Regions from separate parts of the Rossellomorea sp. GAMAL-10_SWC genome, predicted to be linked through region 2. Evidence: a T-box and tRNA genes for the amino acid it is inferred to sense, from the RefSeq annotation. Region 2 holds a T-box; the other holds one or more tRNA genes.
The links. The T-box of region 2 lies ahead of ileS (isoleucine--tRNA ligase). A T-box ahead of a tRNA ligase gene usually reads a tRNA of that ligase, here a tRNA-Ile.
Positions count from the first base shown of each region.

Region 1: it has a tRNA-Ile gene. The T-box ahead of ileS (isoleucine--tRNA ligase) is inferred to sense a tRNA for this amino acid. The anticodon was not compared.

Region 1 is NZ_CP144911.1:3,518,918-3,523,318, forward strand. It holds gene V5E38_RS17390 (DMT family transporter) at 120-1,019, opposite strand; gene V5E38_RS17395 (bifunctional transcriptional activator/DNA repair enzyme AdaA) at 1,016-1,570, opposite strand; tRNA gene V5E38_RS17400 (tRNA-Glu) at 2,062-2,133, opposite strand; tRNA gene V5E38_RS17405 (tRNA-Ser) at 2,145-2,235, opposite strand; tRNA gene V5E38_RS17410 (tRNA-Asn) at 2,242-2,316, opposite strand; tRNA gene V5E38_RS17415 (tRNA-Ile) at 2,337-2,413, opposite strand; tRNA gene V5E38_RS17420 (tRNA-Gly) at 2,431-2,501, opposite strand; tRNA gene V5E38_RS17425 (tRNA-His) at 2,508-2,583, opposite strand; tRNA gene V5E38_RS17430 (tRNA-Thr) at 2,593-2,665, opposite strand; tRNA gene V5E38_RS17435 (tRNA-Phe) at 2,892-2,967, opposite strand; tRNA gene V5E38_RS17440 (tRNA-Asp) at 2,976-3,051, opposite strand; tRNA gene V5E38_RS17445 (tRNA-Met) at 3,055-3,131, opposite strand; tRNA gene V5E38_RS17450 (tRNA-Ser) at 3,188-3,280, opposite strand; tRNA gene V5E38_RS17455 (tRNA-Ile) at 3,289-3,365, opposite strand; tRNA gene V5E38_RS17460 (tRNA-Met) at 3,375-3,448, opposite strand; tRNA gene V5E38_RS17465 (tRNA-Ala) at 3,477-3,549, opposite strand; tRNA gene V5E38_RS17470 (tRNA-Pro) at 3,560-3,636, opposite strand; tRNA gene V5E38_RS17475 (tRNA-Arg) at 3,661-3,737, opposite strand; tRNA gene V5E38_RS17480 (tRNA-Leu) at 3,748-3,834, opposite strand; tRNA gene V5E38_RS17485 (tRNA-Gly) at 3,843-3,917, opposite strand; tRNA gene V5E38_RS17490 (tRNA-Leu) at 3,947-4,029, opposite strand; tRNA gene V5E38_RS17495 (tRNA-Lys) at 4,051-4,126, opposite strand; tRNA gene V5E38_RS17500 (tRNA-Thr) at 4,134-4,206, opposite strand; tRNA gene V5E38_RS17505 (tRNA-Val) at 4,210-4,285, opposite strand; rRNA gene rrf (5S ribosomal RNA) at 4,291-4,401, opposite strand, start outside.
Region 2 is NZ_CP144911.1:1,019,769-1,024,169, reverse strand. It holds gene ileS (isoleucine--tRNA ligase) at 1-2,228, opposite strand, end outside; T-box leader at 2,424-2,646, opposite strand; gene V5E38_RS04935 (DivIVA domain-containing protein) at 3,144-3,632, opposite strand; gene V5E38_RS04930 (YlmH family RNA-binding protein) at 3,722-4,401, opposite strand, start outside.

The DNA of each region.
Region 1 (4,401 bases), 2.5 Mb from region 2:
GTATATTTACCTACTTAGGTAGGTCTTATTATTAACTCAATAAAATAACAATCGTAATATAGTAAAAAGGATCTTCGTTTTTACGAAAATCCTTTTTTGGCTTATTATTTAAAAGCTTATTAGGCTTGCATTCGCTTATTTGATGTTATTACACGTAAACGAATATCTGAAATCAGGAATACCCCACATAAAATGACAAGAAAACCAAACAACATCCCTAATGTAATATGTTCTTTCAAAATAAGAATACCCCAGATTATTCCAAACACTGGAATTAAAAAAGTAACACTTAATGTTTTGGTAGGCCCAACACTTTCGATAAGATAAAAATACAATAAATATGCTATAGCAGTACAAAATAATGCTAATCCTAGTACTGCCAATATCGCAACTCCTGATACGTTATCTGTAGACTCAGTGAAATTTAAAAATGTAAAAGGTAAAAGTAAAATTGCAGCACCAATTTGTTGACCAGCTGCAAGTGAAAGTGGTGGTACTAAGGCAAATGCCTTCTTTGCATAAACACCCGCAATTCCATATGAAATAGTCGATAAAACTGCTAGTCCAATGGCTATTTTAACATCATAAGTAAAGGGAATTGAACTCCATCCTACTAACAAGATCACTCCTATTACTCCCACTATTATTCCAGTTAACTTACGAATACTCAACCTTTCTTTCGTCCATAAAAAAACAACCAGAGCTGTAAATAATGGCGTCAAAGAGTTTAGAATTGATGACATTGAGGCTGGCAAATATAATGCTGATGTAGCAATTAATGTAAATGGAATTGCTCCATTTAATGCCCCTATTATTAAATATTGTCTCCATCTCTCTTTAAATTGTAAAGACTTTTTAGTAATAACCAAATATAGCACCAGGGCAAACGCAGCAATTGTAACTCTTCCCTCTATTGTTAAAATAGGTCCAAAAACAGGTGAAGCGATCCGAATAAATAAAAATGAAGCTCCCCATAATGCAGCTAGACTCAATAAAGCTATTCCATCTTTTAACTTCATTTATTCAGTCCCTTTCTGAATGTAGTTGGAGTGTAATTAAAATGATGACGAAACATGCTTGAAAAATGTGCAGAGCCTTTAAAACCAAGTTTATGAGCTATTTCAGTTATGGTTTTGTCAGTATCTCGTAATAATCTCAAAGCTTCAATCATTCTTAACCTAGTTACGTATTCTAACGGAGATAAACCTGTGGATTTTTTAAATATTCTTTGCAAATGAAATTTACTTACTCCAACTTCAATTGCTAACCGATCCAGTGTTAAACTATTTCGATATTCTTTTTCAATAAAATGTTTGGCAGATAAAATAATATCCTCCTCATTTGAGTGAAGTAAATCAGGACGACATCTTTTACATGGACGGTATCCATCTTTAATTGCCAAAGAAAATGACGGATAATATGACACATTTTCTTTTAATGGGGTTCTTGACTTACAAGAAGGTTTACAACAGATTCCAGTGGACTTAACTGCATAAATAAACACTCCATCGTAGTTTTCATCGCATGATTCAACTGCATCCCACATGACCTGATTATTTAATCCGTTCATTTAATCACCTCATCTTTAGCTATTCACATTTTAACACTAAGATCATACGCTTGCTTTCAATTTCTTGCTTTCTAATTTCTTTGGTCTTGTAATATTTATTATTTGAAGAACACTTTAAAAAAATGGATTTAAACGACATTTTAACTAAAGGGTGAGGATAAAATGATGCTGGAATTTAAAATGAGCGAAAAAGACTTTAAGTTTTGATAATGAAGAATATTAACCCGAATGAAGATTAATGGAAAAGGAGAAGGGCGAGATTGTGGAGAACTAAGACTGAGATGTGCTGTTTCGATTACTTTATTTGTAAATAGACAGAAGCCATATTGAATCTATGAGAGTTAACTCCCTGTACATCCTAAAACGTACAAAGAGTACTCTAATATAATGAAGAAAGACGTATTCAATTAAAGCTCGTTCACTAAAATCATAAAAAAGACAAATAAAAAACTCAGTTACCTGTGTTATCACAAATAACTGAGCTTTAGTTATGACCCGTACGGGACTCGAACCCGTGTTACCGCCGTGAAAGGGCGGTGTCTTAACCGCTTGACCAACGGGCCAAAAAAAAATATGGCAGAGAAGAAGGGATTCGAACCCTCGCACCGGTTACCCGATCTACACCCTTAGCAGGGGCGCCCCTTGAGCCACTTGGGTACTTCTCTATCATATGGCTCCGCAGGTAGGGTTCGAACCTACGACCACTCGGTTAACAGCCGAGTGCTCTACCACTGAGCTACTGCGGAAAAATTAATTTTAAATTTAATGGTGGGCCTAAATGGACTCGAACCATCGACCTCACGCTTATCAGGCGTGCGCTCTAACCAGCTGAGCTATAGGCCCATTAAATTTTATAAAAAAGCGGGTGATGGGAATCGAACCCACGACCGAAGCTTGGAAGGCTTCTATTTTACCATTAAACTACACCCGCATAATATGGGGCGACCGATGGGAATCGAACCCACGAGTGTCGGAACCACAATCCGATGCGTTAACCACTTCGCCACGACCGCCATAAAGAGTGCCGACTAGAGGACTTGAACCCCCAACCTACTGATTACAAGTCAGTTGCTCTACCAATTGAGCTAAGTCGGCATATTATTAACTAAATCAATTAGTTTTATTACTTAATATAATTTGCTCCACTCAAGCTTAAGTATTGGTATAGTAACCTTCATAAAGTTCGTCCTTGTCTCATCTAGATAATTCAAGGTGTTTTTCGACAAGTACGCTGATGTTTCGCTACAAAGCTTATTCATTCGTGCTCTACCAATTGAGCTAAGTCGGCTTATTAAAAGCTAATTTACTTATTTATTTAAGATGGTGGCTCGGGACGGAATCGAACCGCCGACACGAGGATTTTCAGTCCTCTGCTCTACCGACTGAGCTACCGAGCCATCTTAAATGGCGGTCCCGACCGGGATCGAACCGGCGATCTCCTGCGTGACAGGCAGGCATGTTAACCGCTACACCACGGGACCATTTGGTTGCGGGGACAGGATTTGAACCTGCGACCTTCGGGTTATGAGCCCGACGAGCTACCAGACTGCTCCACCCCGCGATAATGAGGATACTATTTAATATAGTTCCTAAAAGTTATATACAATTTAATAAAAATGGAGGAGTAAGAGGGATTCGAACCCCCGCGGGCTGTTACACCCCTGTCGGTTTTCAAGACCGATCCCTTCAGCCAGACTTGGGTATTACTCCATTATAAGTGGTGGACCTTGTAGGACTCGAACCTACGACCGGACGGTTATGAGCCGTCTGCTCTAACCAGCTGAGCTAAAGGTCCTTAAATAAGTAGCGGCGGAGGGAGTCGAACCCACGACCTCACGGGTATGAACCGTACGCTCTAGCCAGCTGAGCTACACCGCCATAATAAGTTAATTTAAGTTTCTTTAAGTGGAGCCTAGCGGGATCGAACCGCTGACCTCCTGCGTGCAAGGCAGGCGCTCTCCCAGCTGAGCTAAGGCCCCATGTTTTAAATGGTCGGGAAGACAGGATTTGAACCTGCGACCCCCTGGTCCCAAACCAGGTGCTCTACCAAGCTGAGCCACTTCCCGTTCAGAATAACAGGTGGAATAATATGGCGCGCCCGAAAGGACTCGAACCCATAACCTTTTGATCCGTAGTCAAACGCTCTATCCAATTGAGCTACGGGCGCATATTATAAATGGTACCGAGGGCCGGACTCGAACCGGCACGGGGTCAACCCCCGCAGGATTTTAAGTCCTGTGTGTCTGCCATTCCACCACCCCGGCAGCATATGTGGAGCGGAAGACGGGGCTCGAACCCGCGACCCCAACCTTGGCAAGGTTGTATTCTACCACTGAACTACTTCCGCGTATACTGCTTATAAATTATAAATTTAAATGGTGCGGGTGAAGGGACTCGAACCCCCACACCGAAGTACTAGATCCTAAGTCTAGCGCGTCTGCCAATTCCGCCACACCCGCAAATATTCTCTTTTGAGAAAATGGTGAGCCATGAAGGATTCGAACCTTCGACCCTCTGATTAAAAGTCAGATGCTCTACCTACTGAGCTAATGGCTCAAAAGAGTGCCGACTAGAGGACTTGAACCCCCAACCTACTGATTACAAGTCAGTTGCTCTACCAATTGAGCTAAGTCGGCATATGGTGGAGGATGACGGGCTCGAACCGCCGACCCCCTGCTTGTAAGGCAGGTGCTCTCCCAGCTGAGCTAATCCTCCATCAAACCAAGCGACGTTCTACTCTCACAGGGGGAAACCCCCAACTACCATCGACGCTGAAGAGCTTAACTGCCGTGTTCGGTATGGGAACGGGTGTGACCTCTTCGCTATCATCA
Region 2 (4,401 bases):
AATACTGTTTGAATTGCTAAACGATCTTTATTCGTTTTTGGCTCGATATATAAAACATCTTTTGATAAATCAAAATAGAAAGAACTTAATTCTGTTGTACAGAAGTTTTGAATTGTGTGGTAAACATTAGCAAATTCATATTTTTCGTATGATTCACGAACAGTTTTAACCACGTTGTTCAATTTAACTAGCATGTATTGATCTAATTCGCGTAGCTCTTCATATTTTAAAGCATCTTGTTCTGCGTTAAATCCATCTAAGTTTCCTAGTAAGAAACGGAACGTATTACGGATTTTACGGTATACTTCAGCAACTTGTTTCATTAATGCGTCAGAAATACGAACATCTGATTGATAATCTACAGAAGCTACCCATAGACGTAAAATATCTGAACCATATTGATTCATAATTTTTGATGGTAGAACGATGTTTCCGATTGATTTACTCATCTTGCGACCTTCTCCATCTAAAACGAAGCCATGGCTTACTACAGCTTTATAAGGTGCTTGACCTGTTACAGCAACGCTTGTACTTAATGAAGAGTTAAACCAACCACGGTATTGGTCAGAACCTTCTAAATAAATATCAGCAGGGAAAGATAATTCCTCACGAGTGTTTAAAACCGCTTGATGTGATGAACCACTATCAAACCAAACATCCATGATATCTTTCTCTTTAGTGAAGTTACCATTTGGTGAACCAGGATGTGTAAATCCTTCTGGTAATAATTCTTTCGCTTCTTTTTCAAACCAAATATTTGAACCATGCTCTTTAAATAAGTTCGAAACATGTTCAATCGTTTCTTCAGTAATAATTGCCTCTCCGTCTTCAGCATAAAATACTGGGATTGGAACTCCCCATACACGTTGACGTGAAATACACCAATCTCCACGATCACGAACCATGTTGAATAGACGAGTTTCTCCCCATGCTGGGAACCACGTAGTATCTTGAACAGCTTGCATTAATTGTTCACGAATTGCTTCAATTGATGCAAACCATTGTGCTGTTGCACGGAAGATAATTGGCTTTTTCGTTCTCCAGTCATGTGGATAAGAGTGTGTGATAAATTGTAATTTTAATAAAGCACCTTTTTCTTCTAATGCTTTTGTAATTTCTTTATTAGCTTCATCATAGAATAAACCTTCAAATCCAGGAGCTTCTTTTGTTAGAACACCTTTTTCATCTACTGGACAAAGCACTTCTAATCCATATTGTTGACCTACACGGAAGTCGTCTTCACCATGACCTGGTGCAGTATGAACACAACCTGTACCAGCGTCAGTTGTTACATGATCACCTAAAATAACAACTGATTGGCGATCATACAATGGATGCTTACAAACGATTCCTTCAAGTTCAGAACCATTAAAAGTCTTTTCAACTACTGCATCTTCCCAACCTAGTTCTTTTGCTACAGATTCTCTTAACTCACTAGCAACTACGAACTTGTCACCATTTACAGATACTACATCATAGCTTAAGTCAGGATGTAAACATACAGCTAAGTTAGCTGGGATTGTCCATGGTGTTGTTGTCCAAATAATGAATTTCTCTCCACCGTTTAGAACATTTTTCCCATTTTCAACTGCAAATGCAACATAGATTGATGCTGAACGCTTATCTTGGTATTCGATTTCCGCTTCTGCTAGTGCAGATTCACTTGATGGAGACCAATATACTGGTTTTAGACCTTTATAAATTAATCCCTTAGTAGCCATTTTACCGAATACTTTAATTTGTTCAGCTTCATATTCTTTTTCAAGAGTAATATATGGTCGGTCCCAATCACCTAAAATTCCTAAACGTTTAAATTGTTCTTTTTGACGCTCTACTTGCTCGTAAGCATATTCTTCACATAATTTACGGAATTCTGCTACTGACATTTCTTTACGATTTACTTTTTTATTTGCTAATGCTTGTTCAATCGGTAAACCGTGAGTATCCCAACCTGGAACGTAAGGAGAACGGTATCCATTCATATTATAAAAACGTACAATGAAATCCTTTAATACTTTATTAAGTGCATGTCCCATATGAAGGTCACCATTAGCATAAGGTGGTCCATCATGTAATATGAATGACGGTTTTCCTTCGTTATGTTTTTGAACAGTTGCATAAATATCTTTTTTGTTCCACTCTTCTTGAATTTGTGGCTCACGTTGAGGTAAATTTCCTCTCATAGGAAATTCAGTTTTTGGCATAAGTAACGTATCTTTGTACTCCATTTGCTTTCCTCCATTTTTAAACTTAATTGTTCTAAAGCTAGCCGTTTTAGGCAAGTCAACTACTCTATACCAGCTTACTTTACATTTTTAAATTCCACATTAACGCATTGTATCCATCTTACAAGCCTTTTATTAGTGGAGTTGTCTATTATGTATAATAAATCGTATAAGACGCAAAAAACCTTTCTCGTCCCAAAAAGGGACGAGAAAGGTTCCCGTGGTACCACCCTAATTGACAATAAATTTCATTAACTTATTGTCCACTTAGCATTCGTAACGTGAATGAAACGTCTTTTCTTACTTATTTTCAGAAAAGCACTCTAGGGTGATTTTCCTTCTATTTTCTATATCAAGCTTACACTATCCTTGACTCGCTAACTAGATTTATAGAAGTACTCTTCCCTGTCACCGATTTACTATTAATATCTATTGAACTACTCACCACTTAACACCCTTACAGGTTGTTTGAAGTAGGAGATTCTTGGGAACAAAGCATACTTAGTAGTGATTCTTTACCAGCAGAGGTTACTTTTATTTACCAAGCTAACCCCGTAGTTCCTACGGTTTGGTTCCACCTAACGCTAGGTGAAACGTACTCAGCCTGTTTTTTACTGAGGGGTATTACAGTTGTTCTATTTGCGACTCTTGAAGGGTATAGGCGAATGACAACCACCAGACGAGTTCTATTTACGCAACAAGCACTACACTTGAATTCATTCTTTTTCTACGGTATTTACATTATCTATTGTACAGAATAGTAGCAAAAAAAGAAAGCATTTTGGCTAACGCCAACCGTCATTCATCTCCCACCTATTACTGGTGTTATCACACCTTCACGTAACCTTAGGAAGGTGTCTTCTGTCGGATAATGATAAATTATATGTAAAACTTTACAAATCGTCAAGGCTTATACGACTAGTTTGCGATTTCTTCTGTTTCTTTATCGTCTAAAATATGATCCCAATCTTCATGACCTAACATCTCTAATTGAGTTTCAATTGCCATTCTTAAACGAGTTCTGAAAACTTTCGATTGCTTCTTAAGCTCTTCAAATTCCATTGTAACTTTTCTTGATTTAATTAAAGCTTCATTGATAATACGATCAGCATTTTTCTCCGCTTCTTTAATAATCAATTTAGCTTCTTTTTGGGCACTACCTTTTACATCTTCAGCAGCTTCTTGCGCAATTAAAATTGACTTATTTAAAGTTTCTTCTATAGTAGAAAAATGCTTTAATCTTTCTTTCATATCAAGAATTTGTTCTTCTAATTGTTTCTTCTCACGAATAACTAATTCATAATCTTTTATGACTTGATCTAAAAACTCGTTAACATCATCTTCGTCATAGCCACGAAAACTTTTACCAAATTCTTTATTATGAATATCAAGTGGTGTTAAAGGCAATTAAGCCACCTCCATGTATGTATGTTCTTTATTAATAGGTTATAATAAATTTTCGACAGTTTCTACGTTTTTCCTTCTACAATTTCTGACTATTTTTTAACACCGTAGTTTATCCGCCATTTTTCTTTTTTTGATAAGCCATCAATTGACATCAACATTCCTCTACCAAAACCTTTGACAGAGAATAAATCTCCTTCTTCACATAAAAACGAAGTAGAATCAATAACTCGCTGATTTACCTTAACGTGTTCGGCTTTAATTAAGCTTTGTGCTTTTTGTCTCGATATATTATAGAATTCGCTCAATAGGACATCTAATCTTAGTGATGATACAGTCCCATTATTAGTTTGCCAAACATCATCTGATTCAATCAATTCTTTAAATGTAATTCTCTTTAATTTAATTGGCGATTTTCCTACAGTATTTAAGTTACTTTCTACAAAACTTGCTATTTCATCAGCAACAATTACTTGGATTATATCATTTTTAAGTAGAATATCACCAAATTTTCCCCTTGTGATTCCTAAAGACATTAATGTTCCCAATACTTGCCGATGAGATAAAGTGTGAAATTTAGTTGCATAAACTAAGTCAAATGCAACCAAAGAATAGTCTTCTTCAACTGGTGTATAAAAACTCGGATAAATAATTGCACGCTTTCGTTCACAATCCTCACGACCACCAAAAAAAGCGACAAAACACTCCCCTTGATTACCGATAATTGATTGCATAATCATTTGTTCTCTTAAATCAAGAAAATCTGTCAACT